One region of the Corynebacterium sp. LaCa_70 genome, then DNA from elsewhere that is predicted to be linked to it. Evidence: predicted binding sites of a transcription regulator. Region 1 holds the regulator's gene; each other region holds the start of a gene.
The links. Region 1 encodes LexA, which represses DNA repair genes until DNA is damaged. Its sites were predicted from a motif close to CGAACANNTGTTCG; they were not measured.

Region 1 (5,195 bases):
TTGCTGGTCAAAATAGCTGGCCGGGGAGTTATCGATGCTGTGTTACCACCCGCAGTCACGGGCGCAATCGTCGCTTTGATCGGGCTTAATTTGGCTCCGACCGCCACCGAGAGTTTCCAAACCCAACCACTGGTGGCTGCGATCACCCTGGGCGTCATTGTTCTGGCTACGGTAGCTGGCCGCGGCATGATCAGCCGGTTGAGCATATTGATTGGGGTAGTCGTCGGATGGATTTTTGCGGCGGTAACCGGAAACGTCGATGCAGAAGCCGCGCAAGCAATCGAAGATGCACCGTGGGTGGGAATCCCGGAATTCCACACCCCGGAGTTTCAGCTTTCAGTGGTGCTGACGACGCTTCCGGTGTTGGTGGTGCTGATTGCCGAAAACGTGGGGCACGTGAAAGCAGTCTCCGCGATGACCGGACGCAACGTCGATCATCTGGCCGGTGATGCGTTGCTTGCCGACGGTTTAGCGACCACGTTGGCCGGTGGAGCTGGTGGCTCTGGTACCACGACGTATGCCGAAAATATTGGTGTTATGGCCGCCACTAAGGTATATTCCACCGCCGCGTATTGGGTTGCTGCAATCGCTGCGGTGGCGTTGGCATTCATTCCGAAGTTTGGTGCGTTGATTTTCAGTATTCCGGTCGGTGTTTTGGGCGGTGCAACATTGTTGCTTTATGGCTTGATCGGCATGTTGGGTGTGCGAATTTGGATGGATAATAAGGTTAATTTCAATAACCCTGTGAACCTGACGGCTGCTGCGATCGCGTTAGTAGCAGGTATCGGGAACCTCACCCTTCCGATTGGTCCAGTGGAGCTCGAAGGCATTGCTTGGGGTTCTGTGGGCATTATGGTGTTCTACCCAATTATGCGGTGGCTCTACGAGCGTGTTGGCGAAGGCCAAGGAACCCAGCACACGTAGCAGTAAGACGCAGAATCCACGCGCAGTAGTCGCGAATTTTCTGCAACGGCTAAACCGCTGGGTAAAACAATAGTTAGCGCTCTACGACGACTACTTCTACGCCGTGTTGTCGTACTGCGGTGACAAGTGAATCTGGTGCGGCAGAATCGGTGATTAAGACGTCGATATCTCGGATGGTGCCGAAGCTGACGAGGTAATCGCGCCCGAGTTTGCTGGAGTCGCACAGCACCACCACTTTATGAGCATTCGTCATGAATGCGGTTTTAATTGCGGCTTCTTGTGTATCTGCAGTCGATAACCCGTGTTCGACGGTAAGCGCGTCGGTGCCGATGAACGCTACATCGGCGCGTTTGAGCGCCAAGGAGCGTAGTGCTGTTGGACCGACGATCGATTGGGTCATGCTCCGGACCGTTCCGCCGAGCAAGTGCATGTTGTCTAAGCCGTAAGCAGCAAGGTTCAATGCGCCAGGCAGACTATTGATCACAATCTCTAGATTGGCTGCGCGCTCGGTTTGACCAAGAAAATCTGCTAAAGAATTATTTGTGGTGCCAGCGCCAATGAATACAGTGCCTTGCGTGGGCACAAATTGGAGTGCGGCGGTTGCGATGGCAAGTTTGGCCTCTGCGGCCGATCGGTTGCGGTCCGCCAGAGGAACTTCGGAGGTCTGGTAGTTATGCGCGGCACGTGCTCCGCCGCGGACCCGGTGCACAGCGCCGATTTCGTCTAGTGCCGCAAGATCTCTACGTATGGTTTCGGAGGTCACGGAGAACCGTTCGGCTAGTTCTCCGACCTTAACCCACCCGTCTACCGCGGCGAGCGAGGCGATATGGCGGCGCCGTTCTTCGGCGTACATTCTGCGTGCAGGGTCCTTTCTGCCGGTTGGGGTAACGTGAAGAGCGGATTAAATGCGCAGCTGCTGGAGCCGTTAGCGCCAGTTAAAGCTAGTTAAAGCTTACGCATAACGGAGACAACTTTGCCCATAATCTCGGCTTCATCGCCTGGAATCGGACTAAAAGCGTCATTGTGCGGCAGCAACCAGACGCCTGATGAATCCCGGTGAAATTCTTTTACTGTGGCTTCTTCGCCATCGAGTAAAGCGGCGACGAATTCCCCGACTTCAGCGACCTTTTGCGAACGCACCACGACCCAGTCGCCATCTAAAATGCCGGCATCTTTCATGGATTCCCCAACGACCCGCAGCATGAATAGATCACCGCCGCCAACAATCTCTTCTGGCATTGGGTAATAAGAATCGATGTTTTCTTCTGCGGTAATAGGTGTACCAGCAGCGATTCGGCCCAATGCCGGGACATAACAATAACCTGAGGCGTCGGTTGGTGCCTCTGGGTTTTCGGAAGTTTTGTTGGTGCTAGGGCGCTTGCCTGGCTTTTTGGTTTCGGGCATGTTGCGCACGATCATCGCACGTGGCTTATTGGGGTCGCGTTGGAGGAAGCCTTTTTCTTCCAGCTGTTTTAATTGGTACGCCACCGATGAGGTGGATTGCAGCCCCGCGGTATCTCCGATTTCGCGAATGCTTGGTGGATATCCGCGTAGCATCACCGCGTCGCGGATGACTTCCAGAATTCGCCGCTGCCGGTGGGAAAGTTGTTCAAAGGTGGGCTTCGGTGCTGAGGACGTGCGTGGACGCGGCATACATAGCTCCTAAGTCGAGTTGTTAGCAATTTTGTGACACATGATCACACTATGGTGCAATTCACATGCTTGGTACCGAACATACGTGAGAAATTACCTCTGCGTGGTAATGACGAGTGTAATGCAAGGATTAATCGAACACAATTACTAGTACTGCTCGTGGGTGTGACAGTCACCGCTTAGAGTGCTTTCAGATCGAGTACATAACTCATTCTGAAAGGAGCGTGAGCTTTAGTCATGCTGCACATTCACCAGCACCATCAACATCGCCATTGCCAACGCCAACCGCTGCGCCAGTCTCAGTATGGTGGTGACTGCCTGCAGAGCCAGCACAGCCTGTCGCGCTATCAACGCGTACGACCAGCGCAGGCCTCCAGCGGATCTGCGGGTATCACCACTCCGGCGGCTGCAGAGTGGGAGCCACAACCAGTCCGGGCGGGCACTGCGCAGGAAGTAATTTATGCTCTCCAACCATTGTCCTGCATCGCTGATTATGCGGACGATGGACAACGGAACTCTGCCACCGTAAACAGTGTGGACAACGATGAATTACCTATAGATGGTGCAGGGGCAGTGTCCCGTACGCCAACGTCCCATACGTCTGCAATTATTGTCTCGTACCTATTAGGTGCGATACTAGGGGTACTGATGGCCGGCGGCGTTCTGCTCGGGGCGAGCTAGCGCTGTCGGCGGGGGATGCGGTGGCGATCATGAGAGCACCCCCTTGCATCGCACTCTTCGCGTTATGATGCCAGAAATTTTACCGAGCATAATCTTTTCTACCGACTACATGCTGTTATATGCAGTGAAGGAGCATTGACGAGGCCGTGTACTGTCCATTCTGTCACCACGAACAGTCCAGAGTCGTCGATTCCCGTTTAGTTGATGGCGGTGTAGCCATTCGGCGTCGCAGAGAATGCACGCAGTGCCAGGGACGGTTTACTACTGTGGAAAAATCTGTGTTGTTGGTGGTCAAGCGCAACGGTCTGACAGAGCCGTTTTCTCGCGACAAGCTGATCCGCGGTGTGCACCGGGCATGCCAGGGCCGTCCGGTAACTGAGGACTCACTGAAGCGATTGGCGCAGCAAGTCGAAGAGACTGTGCGTGGGCACGGGAGCTCCCAGGTTGATGCCAACGCGATTGGCTTAGCCATCCTTGAGCCGCTGCGAGAACTCGATGAGGTTGCCTATTTGCGTTTCGCCTCGGTGTATAAGTCCTTCGACAGTGCACAAGATTTTGAGTCTGAAATCCGGCTGATGCGCCGCCGTGAGCGCGAAGACTAACTGGTGCGTAAGCCCAATCACGTAACCCCAATGATGTAAGCCAGTTAGGAATTTTTCCCCAGGCTGTCCACTGCCTTACGAATCCGACGGGCAGAGACGGGATGTGCCGTGCCCAATCGCTGGGCAAACAAGCTTACTCGTAGCTCTTCAATCATCCAGCGAACTTTTGTCACCTCGGGAGACTTTTCCGCTCCTGCAGGCAGGCGCCGGAGACGATTACGGACATATGCCAGACAATCGTCAATGACGTCTTGCCGTTCACCGTCTTTGTCTGGGTTAGTGGCCATATCGTCTAATCGGATCTCCATAGCTTGCAGATATCGCGGTAGATGGCGCAACTGTGAGATCCCGTGGATACTGATTGCACTTTTCGGCAATAAGAATTCCAACTGGCCGCGCATATCATCAATGGCGGGACCTTCCCAGTTTTCCAACTCGTCGGCAAGCTTGGAATAGCGCACCAAACCCGGAGCCAACGTGACCACTGCTTGCCGCACCTCGCGCGGTAGCTGCTGACCGATGGTGCTTTTCAGCTTCTCGAATTCAGCTGGGCTGCGCACCGGACCACCGTGTGCCACCAGCAAGTCTCGTAACGCAGCAATGCGTGCATCAGAGACCAAACCATCGGCACCACCATGAGGATAATGATCCACGGCCACGCGTTGCTGCAGGGGTAAACCATTGACCATTTTTTGAGTATTCACAGTTAAATTACGCAGCAATAGCGTCAACGTGGCGGTCATCATTGCTGAATCTGCTGCAGCACGCGTGGGGTAGTACTGCACAGACAATCCGCGCTCGCTCATTGTCAAGGCAGGATATGCTGTGACAGTGTGCTGATCAACCTCGTGTTCAATCGTTTCGGGGATTGTCCCCAGGTTTTCTGCCGTCCAGGAAGCTACGTAGGTGCGCGCCGATTGCTGTTGTGGTCTCGCGTGTGATTCGTTTGGAGAGCGCTTGTGCGTATCCCGGACCTTATTTTCGACTTTCTTGGTGATAGAAGCACTAATTTTGCCCGCCTGGCGCTTCTGCAAGGCGCGGAGATCTTTATCATCATCGATGATATTTCCACGCTTATCGATGGCCGCAAATGTCATCTTCAGGTGCGACGGCAGTTTTTCCCACGAAAAATCGGTGGCGTTAATTCCGCGTGCACCTAATTTTTGGAAGGCCCCAGCTACCTGCTGCAACAGATCAGATTCGTAGGGCAACAAGTGCTCCATGGCCCGGGCAGCAAAATCAGGTGCGGGCACCAGGCTGCGGCGCAGTGCTTTGGGTAAGCCACGAATTAACTCGGTAACCAATTCCTCGCGCAGACCAGGAACTAGCCATGCG
Region 2 (5,195 bases), 530 kb from region 1:
AGCCCCGGCGACACAATCACGTTGATCAGCCCGGTTTCATCCTCCATCCCGAAAAACGTCGCCCCACTTGCGGTATTCGGCCGCTGCCGGTGAGTGATCATGCCAGCCACCCGAATACGACTGCCATCGGGCACCTGCGCCAACTCCTCGGCACGCACCACGTTGTTGGTAGCTAGTGCATGCCGCAATAACTCCATCGGCTGGGTCTCTGGAGTCATCCCCGTCGAAGCCAGATCTGCCGCCAGCATCTCAAAACCACTCATGCCGGGCAGCGCCGGCGCAGTAATCGACGAAAGCCCCGGCAGCATGCCGGGTTGCTCAGTGGCTGCCACACCAGCGACCCATTGTGCTTGCCTGCGATCCAGCCCCAGCACCTCCAGCGCCCCGGCGCGTGCAAGCGCTTCGACTTCCCGCACTAAAGCCCCGGTGCGGCGTACCACATCCGCCACCGAAGACTCCCGGCTCAACGCGTGTTGTGCAGCAACGATGGCCTCGGCTGTAGACGTCGACAAGCCTTTCACAGAACCCAGCCCCAAGCGGATGGCCCCACCGCTCACGCTGGCTTCTACCTGCGAATCCAACACCGAGACCGGCAGGATCTGCACCCCGTGGCGGCGGGCATCCTGGATCAGCGACTGTGGAGAATAAAACCCCATCGGTTGCGCCCGCAACAGCCCGACGCAAAATTCTGCCGGGTAGTAGCGCTTAAACCATGCCGAGAAAAACACCAGTGAGGCAAAAGACTGCGAATGCGATTCTGGGAACCCATAGGCGGCGAAAGCCACGATCTTCGACCACAGCTTATAGGCGGTTTCTGCCTCGATCTGATTGGTTTCCCAACAACCGCGCAAGAAACGTTCCTGAAGCGCAGCCATCCGTTCTGGCGAACGCTTCGAGCCCATCGCCCGGCGCAGATCATCAGCTTCTGCACCAGTAAAACCTGCGGCATCAACCGCGATATGCATCAACTGCTCCTGGAACAACGGGATGCCCAAAGTTTTTGCCAGTGCTTTCTCCAGTACCGGGTGGTCATACGTCACCTCTTCTAGCCCGTCCCGTCGGCGCAGGTACGGGTGCACGGAACCACCCTGGATCGGGCCCGGGCGGATCAGCGCGACTTCTACTACCAGGTCAAAAAAGCAGCGTGGCTTCAGCCGCGGCAGCGTGTTCAGCTGCGCGCGCGATTCCACCTGGAATACCCCGACGGCATCGGCGTTGCAGAGCATGTCGTAGACGTTGGAGTCTGCCAGGTCGATCTCCCAGAGGTTCACGGTGTATCCGTGTTGCTGTTGCACCAGGTCAATCATGTGGTGCAGTGCTTCCAACATGCCCAGCCCCAGTAGATCGAATTTCACTAACCCGGCACCCGCGCAGCTGTCTTTATCCCATTGCACGACACTGCGGCCTTCCATCGCCGCCCATTGCGTCGGCACCACATCCGTCACAGGACGATCGCACAACACCATGCCACCGGAGTGAATACCCAAATGCCGCGGCTGGCCGAGGAATTGATCCGATAATGCCAGCACATTATCTGGTGGTTCAGTTTTTCCTTGTGCCCAACTATCCGCGGCACCTTGCGGAAAGCCCAGGGCACGGGCAGCATCGCGTACCGCACCTTTCCGACGGTAGGTAATCACGTTAGCCACTTGCGCGGCACGGTCACGCCCGTAGGTGGCATACACGTATTGGATAACTTCTTCCCTGCGAGTGGATTCAATATCTAAATCAATATCCGGCGGTCCATCACGATCCGCCGATAAAAACCGCTCAAATAACAGCTGCGCACTGATCGGTTCCGCGTTGGTAATGCCCAGGCTGAAGCACACCACAGAATTCGCTGCCGATCCCCGGCCCTGGGCCAAAATATTCTGCCGAGCACAGAAATCGACGATATCCATCACGATCAAGAAATAGCCGGGAAACCCCAGCTGCTCGATAACCCCGAGTTCATGTTCAATCTGGGTGCGTGCCCGCCGATAAGTCTGTTCTGGGTAGGCCTGATAACGCTTTCGGGCCCGACGATAGGTCAGCTGCCGAAGCCAACTCATCTCGGTTTCGCCATCAGGTACTGCAAAATGTGGCAGACGCGGTGCCACGATATCCCAGCTAAACGCGCACTCTTCGGCAATCTTCACGGTAGTTTCCAGGAGCTTTTCCCGCCCTGGGGCCAGCCGCAGCATGCTGCGACCATCTCGCAGCCACTGCGCGCCCATCGGGTGGGTATGCCAGCTGGCAGCTGCCAGCGATTCCCGCTGGGCCAACGCGGCTTTCGCACTGGCCAGTCGGGTCTGGCTACGGGTAGCAGCGTGCGGGCTGGCGCTGATGATCGCGCGCAGACCAGAGTGCCGACTCATTAGTTGCGCGGCAGCTGCATCCAGTGCCGCAAAGCGGTCGGCATCTTCCGGCAACAAGTTAGATTCATAGTGCAGAACCAAGCTGTCTATTCCAAAAGATTCGATCAAGGTATCGAGCATATCAAGCCAGGAATAATCCACGAGGATATAGCATTGCCCGGCTAATTGCTCCGCAAATGATTCCAAGCTTGGATACCGCGGGCGGCGGTCTGTGCTCGCCATATGCGCCGCCGCCATCACCCGGGACAGCAACCGGTAGCCTTCCGGGGTGCGCGCCAAGACGGTAAGACTGCCATGATCCAGACTCAAACGGGCGCCAAAAACCGTCGGCAAGCCAGCTTTGGCTGCGGCTTCTGCGAACACAATGGATCCATAAAAACCGTCATGATCGCAGATCCCCAACGCAGTTAGACCCAATTCACAAGCGCGTTCTACCAGCGCTTCTGGGTCCGAGGCCCCAGCCAAAAAGCTATATGAACTCACCGCAGCCAATTCTGCGAAGGCTGGACCGTCGGCACGCTTATACCCTGTATTTTCCTCCGTCGCCGCAGCAATATCAGCCCCTGGTGGCAGCGCTACCGGATGAGGCACCGGGCGCCCAGATAAAATCCGCTCCAAACGCGACCACGACAGGCCCGCACCACCGTTGAAATTCATGAGAGTAACCCTACACAGAAACTCTCACACATGCGTATATATTTTCGAACAAAGTATTTTTCATACGGCCCGACGTGGCGATGGTTGAACGAAAATATAGACAAAGCTGTACAGACTCTGCTAGATTCCACGTCATTGCGCGACATGCGTACCGGGCCCACTGACGCATGCTGGAGGCCCACCATGCACAAGCCCGTCGACGCACACCCCATGAAAGGACACCCCTTATGAACATCCGCCGCATTATTGCCGGTAGCACTGCTGCACTGACTGCAGCCACTCTGGTTGCCTGTTCCGGCGACAACGCCGCTTATACCCCATATTCCAAAGACGACACCATCACCATCGGCACCACCGATGCTTCGCTGGAATCATGGTCAGTATTCGAAGAAGTCGCTGAAGAACATGGCTTCAACATCGAGATTGAAAACTTCGCGGAATACTCCCAGCCCAACCCTGCTCTGAGCCAGGGCGAAAACGACATCAACAAATTCCAGCACCTGATGTTCTTGGCACAGTACAACGTTGATTCCGGCGATGACCTGGCACCACTGGTATCCACGGAAATCTACAAGATGGGACTGTTCTGGGAAGGTGCCGACGAGCTCGACGTCGACAAGATCGAGGGCGAAGAAGTTGTCATCCCGAACGACACCGTCAACCAGGGTCGCGCACTGTTGCTGTTGCGTGAGGCCGGGTTGGTGGAGTTGGTTGGCGACGTCAAGTACACCCCAAGCGTGGCTGACATCGATAAAGAAGCCTCCAAGGTCACTGTCACCACGGTCGATGCTTCCGAAACCGCGCGGCAGTACCGCCTGGGCCAGCCAGCTGTGATCAACAATAACTTCCTGGACCAGGCCAATATTGACCCAGAAGAAGCTATCTTCGACGACGATCCGAACGCAGAAAGCGCCGAGCCATACATCAACCTGTGGGTTGTTCGTGCCGACGCCGTCGACGACGAAGTCTTGAACGAGCTGGCCGAGCTGTGGCACGACGAGCGCGTTGCCAAGGCGGTATTCGAAGAATCCGGCGGAACCACAGTGCAGGTCCAGCGCCCGCGTGAAGAACTGCAGAAGATCCTCGACGATCTGGAAGCAGAACTGCAAGGCTAGCCCTGGAGCTGCTGGCGCTACTGTCGCTGCTGGCGCTACTGCAGCACAGCTCATTCGGAACGCTTCCGGTATTCCTCCGGACTTTCCGAGCAGGCTAGTAACGACACACGCTTAGTCCCGGCTAACATAGCTGCGACTAAGCGTTTTCCGTCTAAGAAGAAATGATGGTTTTTCGTGGTAACACACTCGGGTACAAGCCCAGCTAGCGGAAGTGGCGAACGCCGCGGCACCCGCATCGAATTCACCAACGTCAACAAGGTCTTCGACGCCAAAAAGAAAGGCGCCGCACAGGTCACCGCCGTCGACGATGTCACCCTGACCGTCGAATCAGGCGAGGTCATCGGCATCATCGGTTATTCCGGCGCGGGCAAATCCACCCTGGTACGCCTGATTAACGGTCTGGATAACCCAACCTCGGGTTCGCTGAAACTCGACGGCACAGAGATCGTCGGCATGTCCGAAGCAAAAATGCGCGGGCTGCGTCGCAATATCGGGATGATCTTCCAACAGTTCAACCTGTTTAATTCCCGCACCGCAGCGGCAAATATCGAATTCCCGCTGAAACTGGCCGGGGTGCCAAAAGCCGAGCGCACCAAGCGCGTCAACGAACTCCTCGAATTCGTCGGCCTGGGCGAGCGCGGCAACTCCTACCCCGAGCAGCTTTCCGGTGGCCAGAAGCAGCGCGTCGGCATCGCCCGTGCATTGGCGACCAACCCGTCGCTGTTGCTTGCCGACGAAGCCACCTCCGCACTCGACCCAGAGACCACGCAAGAAATCCTGGATGTGCTGCGAAAAGTCAACCAGGAATTTGGCATCACCATCGTCGTGATCACCCACGAAATGGAAGTTGTACGCTCGATCGCCGACAAAGTCGCGGTGATGGAAAACGGCTCCATCGTGGAATATGGCGAGATCTACGACGTGTTTTCGGCACCGAAAACCGACGTCGCCAAGCGCTTCGTCGCCACTGCCCTGCGCAATGAACCCGATGCCATCGAAGCCGATGACCTGCTGGCCCACGAGGGGCGGCTGTTTACCATCGAGCTGACCGAAAACTCCGGGTTCT
Region 3 (5,195 bases), 1.2 Mb from region 1:
CTGCTGACCAGGGAATTGATATCAGCTGGGGCACGTGGGCACTGGCTGGTTTGGCGCCTGGCTTGGTCGCGCTGATTGTGATGCCGTGGGCCATGTCGAAGGTGTATCCGCCGACGCTGAAGAAAACCCCGAATGCTCCGGGCCACGCCCGCGATGAGCTGCGCGATCTTGGACCAATGACCGCCACCGAGTGGATCATGCTGGCGACGTTCGTGCTGTTGCTGGGGCTGTGGATGTTTGGTTCACAATTGGGTGTTTCGGCGACTTCAGCGGCGTTTTTGGGTATCGCCATTTTGTTGGTGACGAAGGTGCTGACCTGGAAGACGATGGCTGCGAATAATGGCGCGTGGTCGACGCTGATTTTCTTTTCCGTGCTGGTGGGCATGGCTAGCCAGCTCAACGAGTTGGGCGTCGTCGACTGGATCGGGGAAGGTGTCGCTGGTGTGATCGGCGGAATGCACTGGATTGCGGCCTTCGTGGTGTTGGCGCTGGTGTATTTCTACGTGCATTATCTTTTTGCTTCGAATACCGCGCAGATCATCGCGTTGTATTCGGTGTTTTTGGGTGCGGCTGTTGCTGCGGGTGCGCCGCCGCTGTTTGCCGCGCTCATGTTGGGTTTTGCCAGCAACTTGATCGGTGCGTTGACGCACTATGCTTCCGGCCCGGCTGGTTTGATTTACGGTTCCGGCTTCGTGAAAACCGCGGAGTGGTTCCGCGTATCGTTTATCGCTTCGGTGATCAACATTGTCATCTTCGGCGTCGTCGGAACCGCCTGGCTCGCGTTGCTGGGCATGATGGGCTAGCAGCGGCCACCGAATAGCTAAATAATCACAGAACCGAAGAGGTAACCCAGCAGCACAGAGCTGGCAATGCTGACCACGCCGGGAATCAGGAATGGGTGGTTGAACACTGCTTTGCCGATGCGCGTGGTGCCGGTGTCGTCCATTTCGACGGCTGCCAGCAGCGTTGGGTACGTCGGCAAGATAAACAGTGCCGATACTGCGGGGAAGGCTGCGACGGCTGTGACCGGGTTGACGCCGAGTGCAAGGGCCGCTGGCATGAGTGCTTTGGTCGTCGCTGCCTGCGAGTACAGCAGTGCCGCACCGAAGAAGAGGACCACCGCGAGCAACCATGGCGAGGATTCCAGGACGCCGCCGGCGAGGTTTTGAATGTCGTCGAGGTAGTGGTTGATCAGTGTGGTTCCGAGCCAAGCAACACCCAACACGCACACGCAAGCGGACATGCCGGATTTGAACACTGGCGTATTGAGAACGTCACCGGCCGGGATTTTCGTGAGCATGACGATGATTGTCGCGGCCGTCAGCATCACAGTCATGATGGCTTCATTGCGCGGCAGAGTTGGCTCGGAGATGAGTCCAACCTGGTCGGAAGTGATGGTTGCCCAGGCCATGACGATAACGATGGCAGCGAGGAAGATCAGAACGGACGCTTTAGCACCGGAGCTAGGTTGGTAGTTTTTCGCGCCAAGTGGTTCTGCCACCAAGCCTTGCGCTTTACGTTCGAGGTAAACCGGGTCGTCGACAAGTTCTTTGCCAAATTTATTGGCAATCCAGGCAGCTGGGAAGATGGAAATGAAGGTAGCCGGGATGACGACCGCGAGCACCTGCAAGTAACCGACGCCCATCGGTTCCAGCAGGCCAGCCAGCAAAACGACGGCGGCGGAAATCGGGGATGCACAGATAGCCATTTGCGAAGCGACGACGGCCACCGACAGGGGGCGTGATGGGCGGACTTTGCCTTCTTTTGCGACTTCCACGATGACCGGAAGCGTCGAAAAGGCGGTGTGCCCAGTACCTGCGAGGACCGTCATCAGCCAGGTAACGACCGGCGCATAAAACGTAATACGCTTGGGGTGTTTGCGCAGGAAGCGTTCGGCGATATACACGAGGTAGTCCATGCCGCCAGCGCGTTGCATCGCTGCAATAGCGGCGATGACCGTCATAATGATGGCGATGACGTCGAAAGGAATATCTTCCCGGGTGACGGGAATTCCAGAAAGGCCCAGCAGAACGACGCCTAAACCACCGGCCATACCAATACCGATGGAACCGATTCGTGCGCCAAGGAAGATGGCGCCGAGCACGATAGCAATGTGAACGATAACCATGCCCATGCTCCCTTTCACTCATTTGTAGTTTATTTGTAGCTAAAGTGGCCCTTCCATTGTCTCGCACGCAGTTGCTTTCGTTTTCACAATTAGTGCATTTGTGGTGCGACCCATATGTGTTTTATCCCTCCCGCCGCTGGTTAGTTTTTTGACTAGGCGCTTATCGCCCGATGACCAGGCGGTTGCAGCTGATTGCAGGTGATAGTGCAGACGATTCGGCAGTGACACCCTGATTCCCCGACGAAAGGCCATGCGGAATCGGTTCGAACATATATAATTTTTCACAAGCTTCATCTTAACTGGAATACTCCCATAATGCGAACACCTCTTCCATACCTTTGGGCTTACTGTAGCGTAAGCCAATTCCCGCACCATACAGAACCAGGACACAAAATCCCATCATTATTACAAGTGGTTATATTGCACTTATATCCGACTGCTCTCGACGCCATGAGGTTCCATAACGCGCTGCCCCAAATTTTTAGGTCATTACATCATTCGAACATTGTTGCTTTTTGACACTTATCCATCTAGACTGAAATCATCTTAATTAGCAATAACGTTCGGGGAGGGCGTCATGACGCAGAACAACAACCACAGAAACCGTCACGGCGTCGAGCATTCTTCGGGCTCCCCGGAGGCATATTTCACCCACTGCAATCCACACAATAAAAATGCCATGGCAATGCTGGAACTGCGTCGTCACGCGTACTTTGCGTGGAAACGAATTACTGATCTCGCCAGTGATGATTTCGATCTCATGCTGCGCGATATCACTGCAACCAGTGGCATCAGCAATTACAAGGCCGGTGACATCGCCGCCGCGTTTTACCGCATGTCGGATCTTCCGAAGTTGCGCAAACTTGCAACCTCCATGTGGCAACTGGATATCGACCATTGGATTACCATTGACCGCGCACTGGACAAAGCAGGTGCCGTCAATGCCCACCTGTTTGCCGCCGTCGATGAGCTGCTCGTAGATCTTCTCACTCCAACGAAACCGAACCAGCAGATGGCGTCGAGAAGAACCATCAGAAACCGGATCACCCGCGAGATTGATGCCCTTGATTCTTCGGTGCGCAAAGATAAAAAGAAGGAATCGCCCAGGAAAACCTACGGTGTCAACGATATTCCCGATTTTGAGCGCAACGATACCGATACGCATGAAATTCGCTTCGATACCGACGCCGCCACCGCCGTGACCATTGATGCGCACATCCGCGAACATGCACAACAAACCGGCCTTTCGCTTCGCGACGCCACCATCGACCTACTTTTGGGAAATGCACAAACGTCCGTGACCCTGAATTGCTACCGTGCGAACGACGTCGACGACGCCCCGCTGTTCGTATCGAGGACTACGGGCGCTGGCGAACAAACACTGTTCGGTGCGGCCGCCGACGCCCTTGCCGGTGAGGCAGCCAAGCACCACGACATGGACGCCGTAGCCAACCACGAAGTCGCAGGCTATACCACCACACCAACCATGCGCGCCGCAGTCACCGGCCGCGATGGACACTGCCGCTACCCAGGTTGTGAAGAACCAGCGACCACCTGCCAAATGGACCACGTCATCGAATATGACAACGGCGGCGCAACCACCCCGGCAAACCTCATCGCACTGTGCCAGCACCACCACAACATCAAAACTGATCGCCGCGCCCGCCCCATTTTCGAACCAGCCAGCGGAACCACTGTGTGGTTATTCGCCGACGGCACCTGGCAATCCACCGAAGCAGAAGGCCCACTGGCCAAACCGAACCGGCGCTGGGTACAAACTGTGGCACAGAAAATGGCGTGCTACCGCAATGCCCAGCGCGAAGAAGCGCAGAAGATGCAGCGTTTGACCGCAGAGAGCAACCAAGCATCTACGCCGGGGATGCCAACACCGTCGGAGACACCAAGTACATCGCGAACTATGTCGGAAGGCCAACAGCTCTGGTATAGCGATGTCTTAAAGCTGCAGAGCATGCTGAATCACGATAGTTTCCGCGTGATCAAGATTGCCGCCTGCCGGAAATACATCGACAGAATCCAAGAAGCAATTACTGCAATTCGGCACCTCGAACCAGTAGTTACCGGGGAGCGCGCGGACCGGAGCTCAGCCGCTAACCACACGGTTGAAGGCGACCCCTGGGTGGCGGCTGCCCAGCAAAAGTCTTATGCCGAGCCGCCGTTTTAAATAACCAGGCGCAAAATCACGGAACTAGTCGGACCAATTCACAAAAGTAGTGTGTTCCTTTTCCACACCAGTAAGCACATCATAGGAAGCACACAACTCACCATCCTGGTTCAACAACTGCGCATCCCAATAAACATCGCCATAAATTTCGGTCTCACGGGGCTTAATCTGTTTACAAGTCAGCACCACCTGGATGGAATCACCAGCAGGAACCGGGGTCAAAAACTTCAGGTTTTCCAAGCCAATATTAGCCAGCACCGGGCCCGGCGCGGGTTCCACGAACAATCCAGCTGCCCAAGAAACCAGCAAGTAGCCATGCGCTACTTGGCTCGGGAAAAACGGGTTCGCTGCAGCCGCTTTCGCATCCGTGTGAGCATAGAACTGATCACCAGTAGAATCTGCAAACGCGATAATGTCTTCCAACCGCACCTCACGGAAATCGGAAACAAACTGGTCACCAATTTCTAACTCCGCAATCGATTTCCGGAATGGATGCACCCCGCGGCCGGACTCTACGTCTTCCCGTGACACACTGTTCACCTTCGCTCCCCGATGCCAAATCCCGGTAATGGCAGTCAGGTGATCAGGCGTTCCTTGGATCGCAACCCGCTGCATGTGGTGCTTGATGGAACGCACGCCACCTAATTCTTCGCCGCCGCCAGCACGACCGGGCCCTCCGTGAATCAAATTCGGCAGAGGAGAACCATGTCCAGTCGAGGTTTTCGCGTCGTCCCGGTCAAGGAAATGCAATCGACCATGGTGCGCCCCGATCCCACGAGCAAACTCAGCAGCAATTTCTGGGTCGTGAGTGACCACAGAGGCAACCAAAGATCCTCGACCAAGCGCAGCCAATTCAATCGCTTCCACGGTGTCCGAATATCCAAC
Region 4 (5,195 bases), 250 kb from region 1:
ACGGTCAAGACCGATCACGCGCAACTGGGGAAACTGCTCGAGAAAAAATTCCGTGTGCCCGCCTGCACCCAAGGTGCCGTCGACAAGAATTCCGGTGCCACCCGAAGCTTCGATAGCAGGGGCCAGCAATTCCGCCATCCGCTCACGCATCACTGGGACGTGACCGTGGTCCTGTACCGGCTGCGCCGAACTCGCTTCCGCGGAATTAGCTGCATCAGTTGGGTGTGCCATGGCGACTGTCCTCCCCTCGCGCGATAAACGTCGTGATGATGGGGTGCATACAGGGCTCTGTTCGAGGCAGGTTTCTGATGTCGGGGAAGTACACCAGAGGCATCCGCCTCAAACAGAGTCCTTATACACACTCCGTGCGCTGCCTTAGAGAAGGCCAGCCAGCACTTCGTCAGCGTCGGCTGCGGAATACGCAGCTTCGGTCTGTTCTTGGTATGCGGCCCAGGACTCTTTATCCCAGATCTCGAGAAAATCCACAGAACCTACGACCACGCATTCCTTGGACAGGTTTGCATACTCGCGGTGCGCCGCTGACAAGGTAATACGACCATTGCCGTCCGGACGTTGTTCATCCGCGCTTGCTGCCAAGTTACGAATGAACGCGCGTGCCTCCGGGTTGGTACGTGAGACCGTTGCCGCTTTGCGTGCGCGAGCAGCGAACTCTTCCCGGGGATAGACCGCCAAAGAGTGGTCCTGCCCCTTCGTTACCATAAGCCCACCGGCGAGTTCGTCTCGGAATTTCGCCGGTAGTGTCAGCCGCCCTTTGTCGTCGAGCTTGGGAGTGTATGTGCCGAGAAACATTCTCGGTAACCTCCTGTCACTCAACTCCTCCGGTACACGGGTTTTCTCTGACCGTCACTTCCTTGTTCGTGCATACAGATTCACGCGTCCATGTCTGACATATCTGCGCGTTTACAAGATTGGTCGTGTCGGCTAAGCCCACTGTACCCCACTTTGCCCCACAATCAACCCCAAACACGTCGGCAACACGCGCAACACCGCCAGTATGGGCCTATTCATGCAGGTAGCTGGCATTAAATTGGGTGGGGGAAAATTCCTCAGATGCGCTGTGGACCACCGCTAAAACACCACCATTGTTTCGGGGTTTAGGCAGCCGCAACGCGGAACACAACAAGCCTAAGGGATTTAACTCTGAGGGCTCTGCCAGGGGTTCTAGCTGCGGCTACGGCCTGAGTCACTGCTGCCCGGTCCAGCAACGCAGCCAGCAGACCAGCACCGTGGGGCGAAGTGGGAATGGTGGGGCAAAGTGGAGATTATGGGTGCAGCACCCACGTGGTGGGGCAAAGTGGGGGGCATGGCCGCAGCACATAGCGAAAACAGTTAGGCACGAGAAAACCCCACGATAACCGTGCAGATCACCATGGGGTTAAGCCCGCGTAACGCTAGAAAACGCTTAATTCTCGTCAAAGCGAGAGCGGAAGCGCTCCTCCATTTTGTCGCCCAAAGTGCGCTTACCATTAGCGGCGTTGTTATTGCGCACAGATTTAGCAGCCTTCGACTTCCCGCGCGAAGAGCCCGAGGAAGAATTCGACAGCGAAGCCGCGGAAAGCTGACTGTTGGAGTTCCCATTACCACGCAACATCCATACACCAGCACCGAACATCACCAAAAACCCGACGATGCTAATGGCGATATACCAAAGGCTAAACTGCGCGGCGGCGGCGCCACCGATGACAGCAACCAGACCGACTACTGCTAGCGCGACGCCACGGAGTGTGAGTCCCCCGCCCTCACCAAAACCAGTGAAGGGCGAATCATCTTCGGAAACTGAAGAGCCAAACTTGGGGTCCTCAGCAAGCAGCGACTCCTCAATCTCACGGAGTGCTTGCTGCTCTTGCTCAGACAGCGACACGGTGGTTCCTCCTGGTGGGGCAATAGGCATCCCATACGGCTTGCCGTCGGCGCGCATGGACACTTCTCACTAGCTTTTCTCTCTAGTTAACGCCCAGACTATCGCTATTGTTCCCGTAATTTCTACTTTTTTGCGAGACCTCATCACACCAGATCGCGCCGAGCATCACAGTTGGCGCCATATTAAGCCGCAGTACGTTCCACCAGCGTCTGCGCAGCAACCTCAACGAGAAATTCATCCACTAATTTCAATAATGACATCACCTGCAGCTCCGAGATTTCTGCGCCCAGGCCAAGCCCAATATCCCGGCACACCCTGGAATACGGCTGAAACCGGTGGACCCACTGCTTCCCTGCGGCATCAACCAGCGCTAGCTGCTCCCATGCGCTTGTCGGCTTCCGACGGCGTTTCCCCACCGGAGAAACTGCAACCCGCGCACCAGCCAAACGGAGGCCAGCCCAGTAAGCGAATTCCAGTGCCTGGCTAGCATCACCATCGCGGAGGTAGGCACGCGCCTTACCCATCAGCATTTCCGCGCTTGCTACCAGCTTGCGGTGCCGGGTTAGCGCTGCAGAGTCCACTCGAGCACTGCCTGCCCCAGCACGAGAAATAGTGGCTCCAGAACGGCGCGTACGTGGCTGCATTCCACCCCGGCGCAAGCTGGCAGTGTGGTTAAATTTAGTGGTTGCAGAAATAACTTGTGGCATAGTGTTCAACCTCGCTCTATATTTCGCTGCTACGTCGTTGCTATATCGTGTCGCTGCTACATCGTGTGAAATTGAGACTATGCCCGGCCGCTCACACCCACCCTGCCGGATACGCAAATCTGTTCGAAAGAATATCGCCAACCCCATGAAGATCGAATACCGCCGCCTATCGCCACAGGAATTTTCCCTGCTAGCACCCGAATTAGTCAGCATTTACCTTGCCGCAATGGAGTATTCGCCACACGTCGCAAGCAACCGGATTAAAGCCTGGCGGCGTGACATCTTCCACCCCGGGTTTAGCGCCATCATTGCGGTCGTTGGCGACACGATCATTGGGGTGGCCTACGGCTTTTTGGGCTACCGCGGTTACTGGTGGGACAACCATCTGCGCACGTTTTTAGAACAGGCTGGAACCACCAACAAATACCGCCCGCAACTCAGCAGTTACGCCGAGCTCGCCGAATTGCACGTACTGCCACAAATGCAAGGCCATGGCGTCGGCAAGCGCCTTTTAAGTCGACTGGCCTGGAATATGCCAGCCGATTACCTTTTGCTTTCCACACCAGAAGTCGCAGACGAATCCAACCGGGCATTTGGCTTATACCGCTCACTCGGCTTTCGTGACATCGTCCGCCACGTGCACTATCCAGGTGATCCCCGCGCCTACGCGATCTTATCTGCCCCACTCCCCTTAGCCGATACGTCCAACCAGTAGGCTCACAGGTACTGAAAGCATTGAAAACCAGCCAAGCTCAGCCAAGTCAAACCAGATAACGACGCTGACGCCCTGGCACCGACCACCCCGCAAGGATTTTTCCGTGGCATTCGAATTGCGTGATCAGAACGAGCCATTCTTAGCACTCGAGCAACTTCCCGACGCCGCGCACGGCGCACTCGAAGACTTTTTTGCTTCGCGACGCCGCGAGCTCAGCCACATCGGGGCACCGGTAACACAGGCGATCGACTATCTAGAACGCTTCGTGCTGGACGGCGGAAAACGCATCCGCCCGCTGTATCTCTGGGCGGGTTTCTGCGGCGCCCAGGCGACAGGATTAACCGCAAGCTCCGGCGCAGGCGAAGACCACGATGCTGTGATCCGCGCCGCGGCTTCCCTCGAACTCATCCAGGCCTGTGCGCTTATCCACGACGATATTCTCGATGCCTCCGAAACCCGGCGCGGTAAACCAGCTGTGCACCGGCAGGTCGCTGATGAACACGACGCACAAGGCTTGCTCGGTGACGCCGGACATTTTGGTACCTCAGTGGCGATTTTGCTGGGAGATATGGCACTAGCCTGGGCCGATGACATGTTCCGCGAATCCGGAATCTCCCCACAGGCACTGCTTCGCGCGCAGCAACCTTGGCATCATATGCGGCAAGAAGTCATTGGGGGCCAAATGCTTGATATTTCCATCGAAGCTCATGCCGACGAATCCCGCACGCTGGCCGCCAATGTTAATCGCTTCAAAACCGCCGCGTACACGATTGAACGCCCCTTGCACTTGGGCGCGGCAATCGGCGGCGGGTCCGAGGAACTCATCACTGCTTTCCGCGGCTATGGCCGGGATATTGGGATTGCTTTCCAGCTTCGCGACGACCTCCTGGGCGTATTCGGGGACCCCGAGGTGACCGGCAAACCTGCTGGGGATGATTTACGCGAAGGCAAGCGAACAGAACTGATCGCACTGACGTTGTCGCGGGCCGACGAACGTGACCCACACGCCGCAGCTGATCTCCGACGCCTGTTGGGCACCACGTCCGATCCGGCAGACATCAACCGTATGCGGGAAATCATCACTACTTCGGGTGCCGTCGATGAAATCGAGCGCGACATTGACCAGCTGCGTGAATCCGGTTTGGCGCAGCTGCGCGCGGTCAGCCTGCGCGACGACGTGCGCGCCAATTTGGAATCACTCGCGATCAAAGCCACGAGGCGTCACAGCTGATGACTGTTCGACTACCCATTCCGCGCCCACTGTGGCTCGGGCTAGCAGCGACCGTATTGCTCACGGCCTCATCATTTGGTGCGGGAGCCGTGCGCAACCGGGGCGGTATCCTCCACGAACTCGGATGGAGCTTTCTTACCTTCGGCCACGCGCGTGGGCTCGCCAGCGTGGTCTACTGGATAGCACTCTTCTTACTGGTTTTCGCGTGGGCATTGCTCGGACGCCACATCGTCGGCAAGCCGTCGTGCGGTGAGCAGCGCACCGAGGCGACACAGCCGGCTACCGCCTCCGTCGGCAAGCATATTGCGGTGTGGGTGGCCCCACTGTTATTAGCAGGTCCCTTGGCCTCCCGCGATGTCTATTCGTATCTGATGCAAGGCGCGATGCTGCGCGACGGCTTCGACCCCTACAACGACGGTGCAGCGGTTAATCCAGGACCATATTTGTTGGAAGTCTCCCACGATTGGCGCAACACCACCACCCCGTATGGGCCGCTACATTTGTGGACCGGTGAGATAATCACCAGCATCGTCGGCGACAACGTCACAGCCGGAATTATAGTTTATAAATTGCTCTCTATCCTGGGCTTTGCCGGAATTGTCTACGCCGTGCCCAGGATCGCCCGCCATGTGGGTGGCAATGCAGAACTCGCATTATGGA

Region 2: a site for LexA is predicted at 3,048-3,061, ahead of ACP8MI_RS08640 (error-prone DNA polymerase). Genes of this name have one in related genera too.
Region 3: a site for LexA is predicted at 2,447-2,460, ahead of ACP8MI_RS00550 (HNH endonuclease signature motif containing protein). Genes of this name have one in related genera too.
Region 4: a site for LexA is predicted at 2,702-2,715, ahead of ACP8MI_RS07365 (SAV_6107 family HEPN domain-containing protein). Genes of this name have one in related genera too.

What each region holds. Positions count from the first base shown of each region.
Region 1 is NZ_CP190914.1:1,369,353-1,374,547, reverse strand. Features, by position in the region: gene ACP8MI_RS06255 (uracil-xanthine permease family protein) at 1-924, shown strand, start outside; gene ACP8MI_RS06250 (DeoR/GlpR family DNA-binding transcription regulator) at 998-1,777, opposite strand; gene lexA (transcriptional repressor LexA) at 1,870-2,577, opposite strand; gene ACP8MI_RS06240 (hypothetical protein) at 2,815-3,258, shown strand; gene nrdR (transcriptional regulator NrdR) at 3,405-3,860, shown strand; gene hrpA (ATP-dependent RNA helicase HrpA) at 3,905-5,195, opposite strand, start outside.
Region 2 is NZ_CP190914.1:1,901,003-1,906,197, forward strand. Features, by position in the region: gene ACP8MI_RS08640 (error-prone DNA polymerase) at 1-3,014, opposite strand, end outside; gene ACP8MI_RS08645 (MetQ/NlpA family ABC transporter substrate-binding protein) at 3,242-4,129, shown strand; gene ACP8MI_RS08650 (methionine ABC transporter ATP-binding protein) at 4,304-5,195, shown strand, end outside.
Region 3 is NZ_CP190914.1:118,899-124,093, reverse strand. Features, by position in the region: gene ACP8MI_RS00560 (anion permease) at 1-803, shown strand, start outside; gene ACP8MI_RS00555 (anaerobic C4-dicarboxylate transporter) at 821-2,128, opposite strand; gene ACP8MI_RS00550 (HNH endonuclease signature motif containing protein) at 2,706-4,310, shown strand; gene paaZ (phenylacetic acid degradation bifunctional protein PaaZ) at 4,335-5,195, opposite strand, start outside.
Region 4 is NZ_CP190914.1:1,619,354-1,624,548, forward strand. Features, by position in the region: gene rsmH (16S rRNA (cytosine(1402)-N(4))-methyltransferase RsmH) at 1-231, opposite strand, end outside; gene mraZ (division/cell wall cluster transcriptional repressor MraZ) at 376-810, opposite strand; gene ACP8MI_RS07360 (DUF3040 domain-containing protein) at 1,424-1,882, opposite strand; gene ACP8MI_RS07365 (SAV_6107 family HEPN domain-containing protein) at 2,065-2,589, opposite strand; gene ACP8MI_RS07370 (GNAT family N-acetyltransferase) at 2,735-3,304, shown strand; gene ACP8MI_RS07375 (polyprenyl synthetase family protein) at 3,408-4,535, shown strand; gene ACP8MI_RS07380 (alpha-(1->6)-mannopyranosyltransferase A) at 4,535-5,195, shown strand, end outside.